One region of the Sphingobacterium thalpophilum genome, then DNA from elsewhere that is predicted to be linked to it. Evidence: riboswitches for the same ligand, from Rfam matches in the RefSeq annotation. Region 1 holds a riboswitch; the other holds the start of a gene.
The links. A riboswitch is a leader RNA that binds a small molecule or an ion and turns the genes downstream of it on or off. The one in region 1 is predicted to bind thiamine pyrophosphate.
Positions count from the first base shown of each region.

Region 2: another riboswitch for thiamine pyrophosphate. It lies ahead of thiS (sulfur carrier protein ThiS); the one in region 1 lies ahead of pnuC (nicotinamide riboside transporter PnuC).

Region 1 covers NZ_CP151087.1:1,529,552-1,533,568, reverse strand. Annotated here, with positions in the region: gene AACH28_RS07050 (malate:quinone oxidoreductase) at 24-1,523, shown strand; TPP riboswitch at 1,538-1,682, shown strand; gene pnuC (nicotinamide riboside transporter PnuC) at 1,739-2,356, shown strand; gene AACH28_RS07040 (acyl-CoA dehydrogenase) at 2,343-3,422, shown strand; tRNA gene AACH28_RS07035 (tRNA-Arg) at 3,468-3,539, opposite strand; gene xerD (site-specific tyrosine recombinase XerD) at 3,816-4,017, opposite strand, start outside.
Region 2 covers NZ_CP151087.1:125,186-129,202, forward strand. Annotated here, with positions in the region: gene thiC (phosphomethylpyrimidine synthase ThiC) at 1-1,313, opposite strand, end outside; gene thiS (sulfur carrier protein ThiS) at 1,365-1,571, opposite strand; TPP riboswitch at 1,631-1,726, opposite strand; gene AACH28_RS00525 (family 78 glycoside hydrolase catalytic domain) at 1,887-4,017, shown strand, end outside.

The DNA of each region.
Region 1 (4,017 bases):
AAATTTGCATCAATCACAAAAACATGAGCAAAAAATCAAATAAAGAAGTTGACGTTGTTCTGATCGGCGCCGGTATTATGAGTGCTACTTTGGGTACTCTAATCAATGAATTAAGCCCAGACGTTAATATTGAAATTCTTGAGCGTTTGGATGTTGTGGCTGCTGAAAGTTCTGACGCATGGAATAATGCTGGCACGGGTCACTCTGCTTTATGCGAGTTAAATTATACCCCCGAACAGAAAGATGGTTCTGTCAAGATTGATAAAGCAGTGAAAATTGCCGAGCAATTTGAAGTCTCTAAGCAATTTTGGTCCTACCTCGTTGATAAAGGCATTATTGCCCAACCTGAAAATTTTATCCGTAGTATTCCACACATGAGTGCGGTTTTTGGTGAAAAAGACGCTAAATTTCTAAAGACAAGATGGGAAACACTAACGACCCAAAACTTGTTCAAAGGGATGGAATATACCGAAGATACAGCATTGTTGAAATCGTGGATTCCATTGATGATGGAAGGACGTGCGGCAGACGAAAAAATCGCGGCGACAAAAATGGATCTGGGCACTGATGTAAATTTTGGGTCGTTGACACGTGATTTGATCGCTAATCTTGAAAATAAAGAAAATATTTCGATTTCCTTAAACCACGAAGTAATTGACATCGAACGTGAAGATGACGGTCGCTGGGAAGTGGAAGTCAAAGATTTAAAGACAGGAACAAAGCGAGAAATCAAGGCAAAATTTGTATTTATTGGAGCCGGTGGGCACTCGTTGTTATTGTTGGAAAAATCTGGAATACCCGAAGCGAAAGGCTATGGCGGATTCCCGGTGGGAGGCCAATGGCTGCGTTGTGTGAATGAAGAGATCATTAATACACACCATGCGAAGGTGTATGGTAAAGCTTCTGTCGGTGCGCCTCCAATGTCTGTACCGCACTTAGATACACGTTATATTGATGGCAAGCAAGCGTTATTGTTTGGACCATATGCAGGTTTCTCAACTAAATTCTTAAAACAGGGGTCTTACTTCGATTTACCGGCTTCTATCAAATTGTCCAATATCCGTCCGATGTTATCAGCCGGACTTGACAACTTACCGTTGACGAAGTATCTTATTACTGAAGTCATGAAGTCACCAAAAGATAAACTGGAGTCTTTAAAACAATTTATGCCTACAGCTAAATTGGAGGATTGGGTTATCGAGAAAGCAGGACAACGTGTTCAGGTCATCAAGAAAGATGAAAAGAAAGGTGGAATTTTAGAATTTGGTACAGAGGTCGTTTCTAGTGCCGATGGTTCTATTGCTGCGCTATTAGGAGCTTCTCCTGGAGCTTCGACGTCAGTAGCTATTATGATCAGCTTGTTGAAGAGATGTTTCCCTGAACGTGCCAAATCAGATGAATACCGTAAAAAACTACGTGAAATGATCCCTTCACACGGGAAATCATTGAACGATGATGCGCAACTTTGTAAAGAAACGCGTACGCGTACGCACAAAGCGTTGAAATTGATTGATATAGAATAATCAATTCGACAGAAAATATACTTATGGGGTGCTTGGAATGACCGTGGTCATTCTCGGCTGAGATTATACCCAATAAAGGCGATTGTACCTCCTTGTACAATCGCTTTTATATACCTGATCCAGGTAATGCTGGCGTAGGGATTTAATTTCAATAAAAAATAGCCGTTTCTCTCCCATAGGTTTATTATGAATGACACGAAATAATAAACAAGGCGATGACTTCTGAAACAATTTTCGAAGCTTTTGTAAAACAGATTCAACAGGCCACCATTGCGGAATGGTTGGGGGTATCTTTTGGTGTTTTACAAGTTTGGTTTTCCCGGCAAAATAAATCGATCAATTACATTTTTGGGATTATTGGTATCTTAATTTCTGTTTACGTATTATTCCATGCGAAACTATATGCCGAAATATTGCTACATCTCTATTATTTGATCATGAGCATCTATGGCTGGATCTATTGGAAATATAGTCGTGATGTAGCTACGCCCATAACACACTGTGAGCCGAAAGAATGGTGGATAGTAGGTGGCATATGTGCTGTCGGTTTTCTGTTGTTTTATTTCGGATTGGTACACTTAACGGATTCTGATGTACCGCTTTGGGATTCTGCCGTTTCCTGTACAGCTTGGGCAGGGATGTGGTTATTGGCAAAGCGGAAGATAGAAAATTGGATATTGTTGAATATCAGTAATCTGATGGCAATTCCTTTGCTGATCCATAAAGGGCTGTTTCTTTATTCGGGCTTGACGTTATTTTTATTTGTTATGGCATTTAGTGGGTATTTTAATTGGAGGAGAATAATACGTGAAGAAAGATATGCAATTCAATAGCGAAGATATCGCTATACTGAAAGATAATCAGGCAAAAGGAATTCAGCAGAAAACGTTGTCAGATGGACAACTGGATCTGATTTACCGTCGGAAGTGGTTTAAGATTTGGGTTCCCCGTGCATTAGGTGGATTGGGGTTAAGTGTACCTGAAGGACTCAGCTTATTGGCTGATCTGGCTTATTGGGATGGGGGATTAGCCTGGACAGTAACTTTATGTTCAGGAGCAAATCTCTTTGTCGGTTTTATTGATCCCCTTATAGGAAATCAAATTTTCGAAACGGATCGGGTTTGTTTCGGGGGGAGTGGACAGGCATCTGGTACTGCTACGCGTGAAGGGGACCACTATCGACTCCGTGGTTTCTGGAGATATGCTACCGGAGCGCCACATTTGACGCACTTCACATTAAATGCCGCAATTCAGGAGGCGGGAAAACCCGTTTTGGACGAAAAAGGTGAACCGCTGATAAAATCATTTTTTGTCGATCGGGATCATGTACTGATTCACTATGACTGGGATACATTTGGATTGGAAGCTACAGCTTCGCATTCTTTTTCGCTGGAAGACGTTCTCGTTGATAGCAGGCAGTCTTTTGAGATTGATGCGGCAAAAAGTACACGTCGCGAGCTGTTGTATCAATATCCCTTTATGCCTTTTGCGGAATTGACTTTACTGGCCAACTTTACGGGAATGTATAAGCGCTTTTTGGATTTAATCGAAAAACTATTTGTGTTAAAAAGCAATCAATCCAAATGGGAGAAAACTGAAAGTAAAGAAGCGTTTAGGGTACTCGATGAATTTCAGCAAGATTATGCGAATCGGAGGGAGGAAATAATGAATTTGGCCGCTCTTTCTTGGGTAAATCTTCACGATGGAAATGATAATGCAGCGATTTATGAACAGATAGGCAAACAAAGTAGGGATTTTGTAGAATCTATCTTGACAAATACGATAAGACTCTATCCACACACCGGAATTTCGGGGGCCGCCATTGACCATGAAATCAATATCATCTTCAGGAATATTTTTACGGCTTCGCAACACAAGTTATTGCAAAAGAGCTTCTAAACAACAAAGACTATCCTAGGATAGTCTTTGTTGTTAAATAGGATGTGTTCCCGGCGGGGGTCGAACCCACATCGTCAGAACCGGAATCTGAAATTCTATCCATTGAACTACGGGAACGTCTCGCAAAGATATACTATTTTCTAGATCTTACAAACAATCTTTGTGATAAAATTATATCTTTTAGCAATCAATTTTTAAGGCATCTTATCGTCAGTATTTTAGCGTTTAGCTTTCGTCAATTCTCTATTTTTTTTACGTCAATGCTAATAGTTTCCATATATGCTTAGCATCGGGCGGGCCATGTGGAATGAGAGGTGGCTAGCACGATTGCCCCTGAATAAAGCAGTACAGTTCATTTGGATGGTCGAGCTGGCAAAGGTGATCGGACATTTATCACGACCGTGGATGATATTGCGTAATAATGGAATGAAGGTAGTCCCTATCGATGTGTGTGTATATTTCGGTCGTAGTAATACTTTCATGACCGAGCATATCCTGTACAGCTCTTAAGTCGGCACCACCTTCCACCAGATGTGACGCAAAGCTATGTCTAAAGGTATGTGGGCTGATGGTTCTTTGTAAACCAATTTTTAAG
Region 2 (4,017 bases), 1.4 Mb from region 1:
TCACAACAAGCCAATTGCTTGTCCATATTCTCTTTGATCAATTGCATAGGAACATGGCCCGGACCTTCGATCATCACCTGAACATCGTGTTTCCAGGCGATCTTGGTGAGCTCGCCCAGTGTTTCTAGCTCCGCAAATTGAGCAGCATCGTTTGCATCTGCAATGGCTCCTGGACGGAGACCATCGCCAAGTGAAAAAGCAACATCATATCGCTTCATAATCTCACAGATCTCCTCAAAATGGGTATAGAGAAAGTTCTCTTTGTGGTGGAAAAGACACCATTTGGCCATGATAGACCCTCCTCTGGAGACAATTCCCGTTACTCGAGAAGCGGTGAGATGGATATAACGAAGCAGTACGCCGGCGTGTATGGTAAAGTACGAAACACCCTGTTCGGCCTGTTCAATCAAGGTATCTTTGAATATTTCCCAGGTAAGGTCCTCGGCCACCCCCTTCACTTTTTCGAGCGCCTGATAGATCGGTACTGTACCGATTGGAACGGGCGAGTTACGGATAATCCATTCGCGGGTTTCGTGAATATTTTTGCCAGTGGATAGGTCCATGATGGTATCGGCTCCCCAACGACAGGCCCATACTGCTTTCTCAACTTCTTCCTCTATACTTGAGCTTACAGCACTATTGCCAATATTGGCATTAATTTTAACAAGAAAGTTGCGCCCGATAATCATGGGTTCACTTTCAGGGTGATTGATATTATTGGGGATGATTGCTCTTCCGGCAGCGATTTCCTCACGGACAAATTCTGGTGTAATTGCTTTATCATGTGTTCTGGCACCAAAATTCTGTCCTTTATGCTGATGATCCATTCCGGGGGTACTGGTCGTGAGCTGCTCGATACGTTGGTTTTCACGGATAGCAACGTACTCCATTTCTGGGGTAATGATGCCTTGCTTAGCATAATGTAATTGGGTAACATTACTACCTGGAGAGGCTACTTTCGGTTTATGGCTATACGCGAATCGGAGTTCATCCAACGTTGAATCAGAAAGGCGTTTTTGTCCATATTCAGAGCTGATGCCAGGCAGCTGTATGACATCCTGACGATCTAAGATCCACTGTTCGCGAAGGCGCGGGAGGCCTTTTCGGATATCGATATGGATGGTGTCATCGGTATATGGTCCAGAAGTATCATAGACTGTTACCGGGGGATTAATTTCTACTTCTCCATTCGTTAATTTGGTTGGACTCAAGGAGATTTGACGCATAGCGACTTGAATAGGAAATAGTTTTCCGGATACAAAAATTTTCTTTGCATTTGGAAAGGGCGATTGCGTAATTTTTTCAGCTGTCATTTTTTTCTTATTGGGGTGAATTACTCGGTTCGATTGATTTTTGGGGAATAGCTATCCGCCCTGGGACGCGGTGATTAAAATAATCTGATCGTGCGGTTTTAGTGGTGTCGTAGCCCAGTCCTTTTTGGGTATGACTTTGTTGTTAATAGCTACAGCCACGCCCTGAGTTTGGCCGGATAATTCCAAAAGCAACAAGCCTTCCAATGAAGTAAGCGAGGGGTCGAAAAATCGAATCTGATGGTTTATTGTAAGTTCCATTCCTTAATTTTTTTGGTAAAACTTTAGGAATGGCTACACAAAGGCACAGCAATGCACCTTGTAGACAGCTCACTTTTCCCTACGCCAGTATGATCCGGATCAGGTTCTAAGGGTAAAATCTCAGCCTGCACGAGCAGACACCCCTAAAGTTGTGACTAAGATAAGGTTATTTTTATGAAAGTTGCAAGAATTTTATTTTGCAGACTTGGGTTTATTGTACAGGAAAGTACAGGTCAGTATGTGGGAAATATTTGATATATTAGTTTTTTGAATCAGCTAAAACAATTTAACAACCACCAAGAATAGTATCTTTTAATGCGTAGGATTTTATTGACAACATTGTTGTGTATCGCTAGCAACACTTATGCCCAACCTAAAAACAACTGCAGCGCCGTGCAGTTGACATGCGAACATTTGGTCAATCCATTGGGTATTGATGCAATTCACCCAAGACTTAGCTGGCGACTTGAGGACCAACGTAAAGGTGCGGTACAACAGGCTTATCAGATCTTTTTAGGGCAAGATTCGCTGGCACTGCTGCGAGAGACCAAAGATAACTGGGATAGTGGCAAACAGTTCAGCTCGGCTATGTTAGTGTCCTATAATGGCGCACAGTTAAAGCCACAGACCAAGTACTTCTGGAAGGTTAAAGTATGGGATAAGGATGGTGTATCAACACGTTCAGAAATAGCATCGTTCGAAACGGGCATGATGGGAATGGACCTTTGGAAAGGAAAATGGATCAGCGACAATAAGGATATTCATGCGCGAGAAACGCCTTATTTTAGAACAGAATTTAAGGCAAATAAGCAGATAAAATCTGCCCGCGCATATATTGCCGCAGCAGGATTATATGAACTTTCCATTAATGGCCAGCGCGTTGGCGACCATCGTCTGGATCCAATGTATACTCGATTTGACCGACGGACATTGTATGTCGTGACGGACGTAACCCAGCAGCTTCAAAAAGGAGAGAACGCCATTGGCGTTGTTTTGGGGAATGGCTGGTATAATCATCAACCACTGGCCGTTTGGAATTTTGATAAAGCACCATGGCGGGCCCGGCCAACATTCTGTTTAGAACTGAAAATCGTTTATACAGATGGAACGACGGAAACCATTGTTTCGGATAAGCAGTGGAAGACAGCGTCAGGACCAATCACCTATAATAATATTTACACTGGTGAGCATTACGATGCAAGACTGGAAATACCCAACTGGGATAAACCAAAATACGATGATTCGGCCTGGCAGGCTGTTCAGTATAGAAATGCGCCATCTGCACATATCGTTTCCCAACAGATGGTACCGATTCGGCTCGTGAAGTCCTATAAGCCGAAATCAGTGACAAAGATAGACCAACGTACCTATGTGTTTGATATGGGCCAGAATATGGCCGGGATTACAAAAATTAAGGTGAAAGGAGCTGCGGGTACTATGCTGCGTATCAAGCATGGTGAGCGGTTGTTGGCGGATGGGCATCTTGATCAGTCCAATATTGATGTTTATTATCGGGGCGATAAGGAAAAGGAGCCCTTTCAGACCGATATATTGACCTTAAGTGGTCGGGATGATGAGTTTATGGCCAAGTTCGGTTACAAAGGGTTTCGTTATGTCGAGGTTAGCAGCAGTGCGGCAATTGCATTGGATAGTTCGGCTGTGACCGCTTATTTTATGCATAGTGATGTGCCCGCCATTGGACAGCTCAAGACGTCATCAGCGTTGGTCAACAAACTATGGGAAGCGACCAACAATGCCTACTTGTCCAATTTGATGGGCTATCCTACAGACTGTCCGCAGCGCGAAAAGAACGGTTGGACAGGGGATGGGCACCTTGCGATTGAAACAGCTTTGTACAATTTTGACGGGATAACAATTTATGAAAAATGGATGGCGGATCATCGTGATGAGCAACAGGAGAACGGTGTCTTACCCGATATTATTCCAACTGGGGGATGGGGTTATGGTACAGCGAATGGTTTGGATTGGACAAGTACCATTTCCATCATTCCCTGGCAGATCTATCAGTTTTATGGAGACCCACGTGCATTAGAAGAATGCTATCTTAATATCAAACGCTATGTCGATTATGTCGACGGAATCAGCCCATCTGGGTTGACGACTTTTGGGCGTGGAGACTGGGTGCCAGTGAAGTCACAGTCGAATCTGGAGTTGACCTCCTCGGTTTATTTTTATGTGGATGCGACCATCTTGGCTGCTACGGCTAAATTGTTTGGATACACAGCAGATCAACAAAAATATGAACTGCTGAGCAGTAAAATTAAGACGGCCATCAACGCTAAATTTTTAGATGCTTCCAAGGGTATTTATAGCAATGGAACACAGACTGAACTGAGTGTTCCACTCTATTGGGGTGTGGTACCTGACGAAATGAAAGCCCGGGTTGCAGCCAACCTGAATAAGAAAGTGGAAGAGACCAACTTTC